Regions from separate parts of the Variovorax sp. RO1 genome, predicted to be linked through region 2. Evidence: riboswitches for the same ligand, from Rfam matches in the RefSeq annotation. Region 2 holds a riboswitch; the other holds the start of a gene.
The links. Region 2 has a riboswitch for S-adenosylhomocysteine ahead of ahcY (adenosylhomocysteinase). Riboswitches for the same ligand answer to the same signal wherever they lie in the genome.

Region 1 (4,412 bases), on a different contig from region 2:
ATGCAGGGCATTCAGCGTCGGATCGTTTACATCTCCCTCTACGAGGGCATTGCCATCGTGGCGGCCAGCGCCGGCCTGGCCCTGATGTCGGACGCGGGGCTCGGCCACTCGGGCCTGCTGGCGGTGGGCGCCTCGGTCATCGCGGTGATCTGGAACCTGACGTTCAACGCCCTGTTCGAGCGCTGGGAGTCGCGCCAGGCGGTGCGCGGGCGCAGCCTGAAGCGCCGCATCGCCCACGCCATCGGCTTCGAGGGCGGCCTGATCGCCTTCCTGGTGCCGATGCTGGCCTGGGGCCTGGGCGTGTCGCTCTGGCAGGCGCTGGTGATGGACCTGGGCCTGGTGGTGTTCTTCCTGGTCTACACCTTCGTTTTCAACTGGGCCTTCGACCGCGTGTTCGGCCTGCCGGCGTCGGCCATGGGCGAAGCACAGCCTGCGTAAGCCTGCGCTTACTTAGCGGATTCATCGCGCCGGCTTGGATGCAGCGGACGAGCGCATCGCCAGGGCACCGCTCAGGCGGAGGCGCTCGTTTTCGTTGAAGAGCGTCTCGCGCAGCTGGGCCTGCTCGGCTTCGGGTGCGCTGGCGTAGCGGTCGAGCCGGGCGTTCCACTCCTGGGTTTCCTGGTCGAGCGTGGCCAGGCCGCGCGCCACTTCGTAGCCGTAGGTCTCGCTGCGCGCGGCAAAGCGCTCCTGGGGGCTGGCGCCGCGCGCCTGCAGCGCCTCGGTCTGGCGCATCACGTCGAGGTGGGCCACCGCGTCCTTGCGCACCTCGCGCTGCGCGGGCGACAGCCAGGCCTGCTCGCTTTGCGCGAGCGCCGCCGCACGCTGCTCGGGCGTGAGGTCGGGGTTGGACAGCAACGCCATCTTCTCGGCCATGAACTGGTCCTGCCGGATCTGGTCGCCGAACAGGCCTTCGATTTCCTCGGGCGCGAAGAACTGCCGGCGCACGGCCTCGCGCGCTTCGAGGCTGCGGCGCAGGAACGCCGGGTCGCCGGGTGCGGGCGGCTGCAGGGTGCGCAGGGCTTCCTGCATGTCGACGTAGCGCTCCAGCAGGCCCAGCGCGCGCACGCGCCAGTCTTCGCGCAGGTGCTTGGCGAGCAGGGCGGGCGCGCGGGCCATCAGCGTGGCCTTGCTGTCGGCCTGCGCTTCGGCGAGCACCTGGTCGAAGAGGGTGATGAGGTCGCTGGTGAGGAGGGCGTCGGGAGCCGCGGCGGCTTGTTGCGCCGGACGGGGCGCGGTGGGCGCCGCGACCGTTGCCGTGGTGCGGGGCGCGGCAGCCCGTGGCGCATCGTCCGCATCGGGGCTCAGCGCCAGCCAGCCGGTTCCTACGGCGACCAGCGCGACTGCGCCGATGGTCAACGCCACACCGCGCATGTCCCGCGTCCTCAGAGCCCCGCGCTCTTGAGCCGCGCGGCCTGTTCCCTGAACAGCTCCGGCGGCTTCTTCTCGTAGTACGGGAACTGGCTGCCGTAGGTGTTGCCGAAGGCCTGGTTCACTTCGTCGAGGTGGTTCTGGCGGTAGTCGCCCAGGTGGGTGCCCAGTCGCGTGGTGCAGACCGCAAGCAGGCCGTCGTTGGCCTCGCCGAAGAAGAACAGGCCGCCCAGCGTCGACAGCGCCGTGTCGCTCGGGTCGAACAGGTTGAAGCTGGTCGACACGCCCGACCACGAGTAGTAGCGCACGCCGTTGGCCACGGCCGCACCGCTCTTCACGTCGCACGACGAGCCCGCGGCGGGGCGTCCCTGCGGGAACTTGGCGTCGAAGGCCGCGCCGCCCGCCGTGGTGAGCGAGGCCAGCGCGTTCAGCGGCACCTCGGGCAGCTGGCTCGGGTCCTTGCCCGAGAGAAAACCGATCATCCCCGTCAGCAGGCCGATGGCCTTCACCACCAGCGTCTGGGCGATGCCCCCTTCGGGCAGTTTGGCGAGCAGGTCGGCCACCTTCGAGCCGCCGTTGGCGCCGCCCACCGACGTGACCGACGCCACCATGTCGGGTGCCACCGCCGCCACGTAGCGCACCGTGGGCGAGCCCTGCGAATGGCCGATGAGGTTGAATTTGAGCGTGGGGTTCTGCTCGAGCGCGCGGATGGTCTTGAGCTCCTGCAGCAGCTGCTCGCCGCGGATCTCGGAGGTGTTGGTGCCCGACACCTGCGCCACGTACACCCTGGCACCCGCGCCGGCCAGCTTGCCGGGGATGTCGTAGAAGTAATCGACACCCAGCAGGTTGTCGAAGCCCAGCAGGCCGTGGACCAGCACGATCGGGTAGCGGGTCTTCGCCGTGTCGGAGGTCACGCGGGCCTCGACCCGCGTGGCGGTGTCGCCGGCAGCGGCCCGCGCGGGCGGCGTGAAAATCACGAGGGCCGCGGCGGCCAGGAGGCCGCAGCTCAAGGCCACGGCGCGCATCGGGGTGGCTGCATGCTGCAACCGGGCATTCGACTTCCTGACCATCTGGCGCTCTCCCTTACGTCTGGTTAAAAACACGAACGTTCGTTCGGAAACGGTGGGCGCATTCTGTTGACACGTGCAGGAATGAAAACTGGGGTTTTCCCAGGGCGCAATCGAATCGACCTAAAATGCGCGACTTCCCAAGGAGCGTTGCAGCGGTTCGCCACAGAGGCGAATCGTCAGGCTTGGGGCGACAACGACGCTCGCCTGTTCGACTCTTCCGCAGGTGAGGCCATGTCCCAGATTCCCGCTTCCGTTTCCGCTCCCGTTGCTCCCCCTCCCATGAAGCTGTCCGGCCTCGAGCCGGTCGCCATCGGCGCAGGGACGCTGTTCGTCAACATCGGCGAGCGCACCAACGTCACCGGCTCCAAGGCCTTCGCGCGGATGATCCTCAACGGCCAGTTCGAAGAGGCCCTGGCCGTCGCGCGCCAGCAGGTCGAGAACGGCGCCCAGGTCATCGACATCAACATGGACGAGGCCATGCTCGACAGCAAGGTCGCCATGGTCCGCTTCCTGAACCTCATTGCCAGCGAGCCCGACATCGCGCGTGTGCCGGTGATGGTCGACAGCTCGAAGTGGGAGGTCATCGAGGCCGGCCTGCGCTGCATCCAGGGCAAGGGCATCGTCAACTCCATCTCCATGAAGGAGGGCGTCGACAAGTTCAAGCACGAGGCCAAGCTGGTCAAGCGCTACGGCGCCGCCGCGGTGGTCATGGCGTTCGACGAGAAGGGCCAGGCCGACACCTACGCACGCAAGATCGAGATCTGCGAGCGCGCCTACCGCGTGCTGGTCGACGAGGTGGGTTTTCCGCCCGAAGACATCATCTTCGACCCGAACATCTTCGCCATTGCCACCGGCATCGAGGAGCACGACAACTACGCCGTCGACTTCATCAACGCCGTGCGCTGGATCAAAGAGAACCTGCCGGGCGCCAAGGTGTCGGGCGGCGTGAGCAATGTGAGCTTCAGCTTCCGCGGCAACGACCCGATGCGCGAAGCCATCCACACCGTGTTCCTGTACCACGCGATCCAGGCGGGCATGGACATGGGCATCGTCAACGCCGGCATGGTCGGCGTGTACGACGACCTGGAGCCCACGCTGCGCGAGCGCGTCGAAGACGTGGTGCTCAACCGCCGCCCCGACGCGGGCGAGCGCCTGGTCGAAGTGGCCGAGACCGCCAAGAGCGGCGCCAAGGACGAAAGCAAGCGCCTCGAATGGCGCGGCACGCCCGAGCACCCGGTGCACGTCAACCAGCGGCTGTCGCATGCGATGGTGCATGGCATCACCGACTTCATCGTCGAAGACACCGAAGAGGCGTACCAGCAGATCCTGGCCAAGGGCGGGCGCCCGCTGCACGTGATCGAAGGCCCGCTCATGGACGGCATGAACATCGTGGGCGACCTGTTCGGCGCCGGCAAGATGTTCCTGCCGCAGGTGGTCAAGTCGGCACGCGTGATGAAGTCGGCCGTGGCCCACCTCTTGCCCTACATCGAGGAAGAAAAGCTGCGCGACGAGGCTGCGGGCCGCGACGTGCGCACCAAGGGCAAGATCATCATCGCCACCGTGAAGGGCGACGTGCACGACATCGGCAAGAACATCGTCACCGTCGTGCTCCAGTGCAACAACTTCGAAGTGGTGAACATGGGCGTGATGGTCCCGTGCCACGAAATCCTGGCGCGCGCCAAGGTCGAGGGCGCGGACATCGTGGGCCTGTCGGGCCTCATCACGCCCAGCCTCGAAGAGATGCAGTACGTGGCCGGCGAAATGCAGCGCGACGACCATTTCCGCATCAAGAAGATCCCGCTCATGATCGGCGGCGCCACCACCAGCCGCGTGCACACCGCCGTGAAAATTGCGCCGCACTACGAGGGCCCCGTGGTCTACGTGCCCGACGCCTCGCGCAGCGTGAGCGTGGCGCAGAGCCTGCTCTCCGACCAGGCCACCGCGTACATCGACGAGATCAACGCCGACTACGCC
Region 2 (4,412 bases):
CGTAGACGTCGTAGCCCTTGAGCAGCAGGTACTCGACCATGCTCTGGCCCGGCGCGAGGTCGAAGATGTAGGCGCGGTTGGTGGTGGCCATCACCATGAGCACCGGCACGCGGTAGATCTCGTCGACCATCGGGCGGTAGTGGTACAGGCTCAGCGTGCCGCGCCGGTGGATCTCGTCCTTGGGCGTGAGGCCGACGGCGGGCGCGGTCGAGGTCAGGAAGTCCAGCCCCTTGATGTTGCGCTGGATGGTGCGCTCGATCTCGCCGCGGATGTCGGGCAGCGCGCTCATGGGCGGCGCCTTCCGGCGGGGCGTTTCTTTGGGGCGGCGGCCTTGACGGCCGGTGCAGGCGCCGCCGCCGCGGGTGGCTGCTTGGTGCGACGTGGCCGGGGCGGCGCGGTGGCGGCATCGGCGGTCCGTGTGGCCGGGCCAGCCCCGCCTTCCAGCGCGCGGCGAATGCCTGCCAGGTGATCGTCGATGCGGTGCAGCTGTTCGCCCAGCGCCTGCAGGTCGCCGCGCGTCGGCAGGTTCAGCAGCGTCAGGTAACGCGCCATCAGGTCGCCCAGCGCCTTTTGCGCCGTGAGCGAGGCGTTCATGCCGCCGTGCATGCCCTGTCGGAACGGGTCCGAGGCCATGGTTTCGTTGGCGAATTCGTTGGTGCTTTTTTCCCACTGGGCCGTGAGCTCGCGCCACATCGCCATGGGATCGAGGGACGGAAATTGGTTCATGAAAAACACCTCCGTCTGGGTTTGTCGTTGTCTCTTTTTCTTCAGTGATCGTCGCGTCGCGCCGCCTGCGCGGTGTGCGCCGCGATGGCCTCGGTGATCTGCGGCCACATCGCGATCGGCAGCGCATGCCCCATGCGCGGAATGCGCAGCAGCTTCGCGCCGGGAATGGCCTCGGCCACATCGATGCCACAGGCCACGGGCACCAGCGGATCGACGTCGCCGTGGATCACCAGCGTGGGCACCTGCACCGCACGCAATGCCGGCTTGCGGTTGCCCGACGCGAACACCGCCGCCAGCTGCCGCGCCACGCCGCCCGGGTTCAGGCCGCGCAGAAAGGCGAGCTGCGCACGCCCGGCATCGCGTGCCTCGTCGAGCGGAAAAGCGTCGGGCCCGCGCAGCACGCGCCACACCTTGGCGTGGTGCGGCAGGTAGGCCTCGAAGCTGGTCGGGGTGGGCGCGAACAGCACCGCCAGCGCCTCGGGCGTCGGCGGCGGCAGGGCCGGGTCGCCCGTGCTCGACATGATGCTGGTGAGCGAACGCATCCGCTCCGGGTGGTGGATGGCCATCTCCTGCCCGATGGCGCCGCCCATCGACGCACCCACGATGTGGGCGCGCGCGATGCCCAGCGCGTCGAGCAGCCCGGCGCAGTCGTCGGCCATGTCGCGCAGCGTGTAGGGCACCTGCAGCGGCCGGCCCGCCATGGCCTGCAGCATCAGCGCCTGGATGTCGGGCACGCCGGCGTGCGGCAGGTGCGTGGAGTGGCCGATGTCGCGGTTGTCGAAACGGATCACGTGGTGCCCGCCGGCCTGCGCCAGGCCGGCGCAGAACGCGTCGTCCCAGGCGACCATCTGGGCGCCGAGGCCCATGACCAGCAGCAGCGGCGGCGCCTCGGGGTCGCCGAAGCTGTCCCAGGCCAGGTCGATGCCGTTGGCGCGGGTGCGCCATTCGGTGCGGGGTGGGACGGCGGTCATGCGGGCTGCTGTTTTACTTGCGCTGCAGCAGCTTCGTGACCTCGTCCACGTTGGACTGGATGCGCTGGCGCACCACGTCGAAGGCATCGGCCTGCGACTTGGCGGCCAGGGTGGCCAGCTCCTTGATGTCGTCGACGGCGCGCTGGAACGACTGGCGACCCAGTTCGTCGAGCTTGGCGAGGTTTTCCTTGGGGTCCTTGCCCGGCATCGCCTTGGCGGCGGTCTGCCATTCGCCGATGGCCGTCTTGATCATTTCGGTCTGTCGCTGCACGACGGTCTGCAGGCCCTGGTAGGACTTCTCGTTGGCCTGCATCAGCGCCTGCAGGTCCTTGCGGCCGCTGTCGAGCAGCTTGCCGGCGCCGCCGGTGAGGTTCAGGTTCTGCAGGCGCTCGGCCATGCCCTTGAGGTTCTTCATCGGATCGAGCATGTCCGCGGCGGACGGCGCCGCCTGCTTTGCGCCGGCGCTGCTGGCGGTGGTTTTGTTCGCGGCGGCTTTCTTGGCAGTGGCCATGGTGCGGAATCTCCTGTGTCGGGTGATGAAAACAATCAAACGGGTGGATGCAGGCAGCGGCCGGGCGGCCGGGGCCCGCCGCCACGATACGCCGGGCCGGCGCGGCCGAGGGCGGTCGAAGCGCGGATTTGCCTGCGGAGTTTCCCGAGGTGGCCCATGTGACGCCGAAGCCGCCCGCGCTTTCCGTGATGTGGGATGCCCCGGTCGATTGGCGGGCGGAACGGCCCGCGACTACAATCCGGCGCTCCGAGGAGCGTTGCAGCGCCGTCAGGCGTGAGGCTCGGACCACATCGCAACCACGCTCATCCGCTGTTCTCGCGGTGAGTTTTTCTTCCCCGTACGCAGTGGCATCTTTCAAACCAGTTTTGGAGTTCTCATGAGCGCTGTACTCAAGCCCACCCCCGTCTCGACCGCCGACCAGGCGATTGCCGACCTGTCCCTTGCCGCCTGGGGCCGCAAGGAAATCCGCATCGCCGAAACCGAGATGCCCGGCCTCATGGCCATCCGTGAAGAGTTCTCGAAGGGCCAGGCGCTCAAGGGCGCGCGCATCACGGGCTCGCTGCACATGACCATCCAGACGGCCGTGCTCATCGAGACGCTGCAAGCCCTGGGCGCCGAAGTGCGCTGGGCCTCGTGCAACATCTTCTCGACGCAGGACCACGCCGCCGCCGCCATCGCCGCCGCCGGCACGCCGGTGTTCGCCATCAAGGGCGAGTCGCTGACCGACTACTGGGACTACACCCACGCCATCTTCGACTTCGGCCCCAAGGGTTCGAAGGGCGAAGGCCCGAACATGATCCTGGACGACGGCGGCGACGCCACGCTGCTCATGCACCTGGGCCAGCGCGCGGAGAAGGACCTGGGCGTGCTCGCCAACCCGACCAGCGAAGAAGAACGCATTCTTTACGCCGCCATCAAGGCCAAGCTGGCCGTGGACGACACCTGGTACACCCGCAAGTCCGCTGAAATCATCGGCGTGACCGAAGAGACGACCACCGGCGTGCACCGCCTGAACGAGATGAGCGCCAAGGGCACGCTGCTGTTCCGCGCCATCAACGTGAACGACTCGGTCACCAAGAGCAAGTTCGACAACCTGTACGGCTGCCGCGAATCGCTGGTCGATGGCATCAAGCGCGCAACCGACGTGATGATCGCCGGCAAGGTGGCTTGCGTGGCTGGCTACGGCGACGTGGGCAAGGGCTCGGCCCAGGCGCTGCGCGCACTGTCGGCGCAAGTGTGGGTGACTGAAATCGACCCGATCAACGCCCTGCAGGCCGCGATGGAAGGCTACAAGGTCGTGACCATGGAATATGCCGCCGACAAGGCCGACATCTTCGTGACCACCACTGGCAACAAGGACGTCATCACGCACGACACCATGGCCAAGATGAAGGACCAGGCCATCGTCTGCAACATCGGCCACTTCGACAACGAGATCGACGTCGCGTCGATCGAGAAGTACGAGTGGGAAGAGATCAAGCCGCAGGTCGACCACATCACCTTCCCGGACGGCAAGAAGATCATCCTGCTGGCCAAGGGCCGCCTCGTGAACCTGGGCTGCGGCACGGGCCACCCGAGCTTCGTGATGTCGTCGTCGTTCGCCAACCAGACCATCGCCCAGATCGAGCTGTTCACCAAGCCCGACGCGTACCAGGCCGGCAAGGTCTACGTGCTGCCCAAGCACCTGGACGAGAAGGTCGCGCGCCTGCACCTGAAGAAGGTCGGCGCCATGCTCACCGAGCTGACCGACACCCAGGCCGCCTACATCGGCGTGAGCAAGAACGGCCCTTACAAGCCGGACACCTACCGTTATTGATTCGCGTGCGCGCCGATCAACTGTTGGTAGAGCGCGGCATGGCCGCCTCGCGTTCGCAAGCCGTCCGGCTCATCGCCGGCGGCATGCGCTGGCGTGACGCGGGCACGAGCGACGCGTGGCGCAATGTCGTCAAGAACAAGGACGAAGTGCCCGAGTCGGCCGAGCTCGAGCTCGCCGACGCCGCCGAGGCACGCTACGTGTCGCGCGGCGGCCTCAAGCTCGAAGGTGCATTGAAGGCCAGCGGCGTGGACCCGACGGGCAAGCTCTGCCTGGACGTGGGCCAGTCGACCGGCGGCTTCACCGACTGCCTGCTGCAGCACGGTGCCGCCAAGGTGGTGGGCATCGACGTGGGCCACGGGCAGCTGCATCCGCGCATGCGCGAAGACGA

Region 1: it holds a riboswitch for S-adenosylhomocysteine, as region 2 does, so the genes downstream of both, metH (methionine synthase) here and ahcY (adenosylhomocysteinase) in region 2, are expected to answer to the same signal.

What each region holds. Positions count from the first base shown of each region.
Region 1 is NZ_PKMT01000008.1:262,419-266,830, reverse strand. Features, by position in the region: gene CY658_RS29495 (PACE efflux transporter) at 1-438, shown strand; gene CY658_RS29490 (lipase secretion chaperone) at 460-1,371, opposite strand; gene CY658_RS29485 (esterase/lipase family protein) at 1,383-2,438, opposite strand; S-adenosyl-L-homocysteine riboswitch at 2,572-2,647, shown strand; gene metH (methionine synthase) at 2,670-4,412, shown strand, end outside.
Region 2 is NZ_PKMT01000002.1:194,765-199,176, reverse strand. Features, by position in the region: gene CY658_RS12110 (alpha/beta fold hydrolase) at 1-289, opposite strand, end outside; gene CY658_RS12105 (hypothetical protein) at 286-726, opposite strand; gene CY658_RS12100 (alpha/beta fold hydrolase) at 768-1,697, opposite strand; gene phaP (TIGR01841 family phasin) at 1,711-2,208, opposite strand; S-adenosyl-L-homocysteine riboswitch at 2,451-2,519, shown strand; gene ahcY (adenosylhomocysteinase) at 2,585-4,024, shown strand; gene CY658_RS12085 (TlyA family RNA methyltransferase) at 4,030-4,412, shown strand, end outside.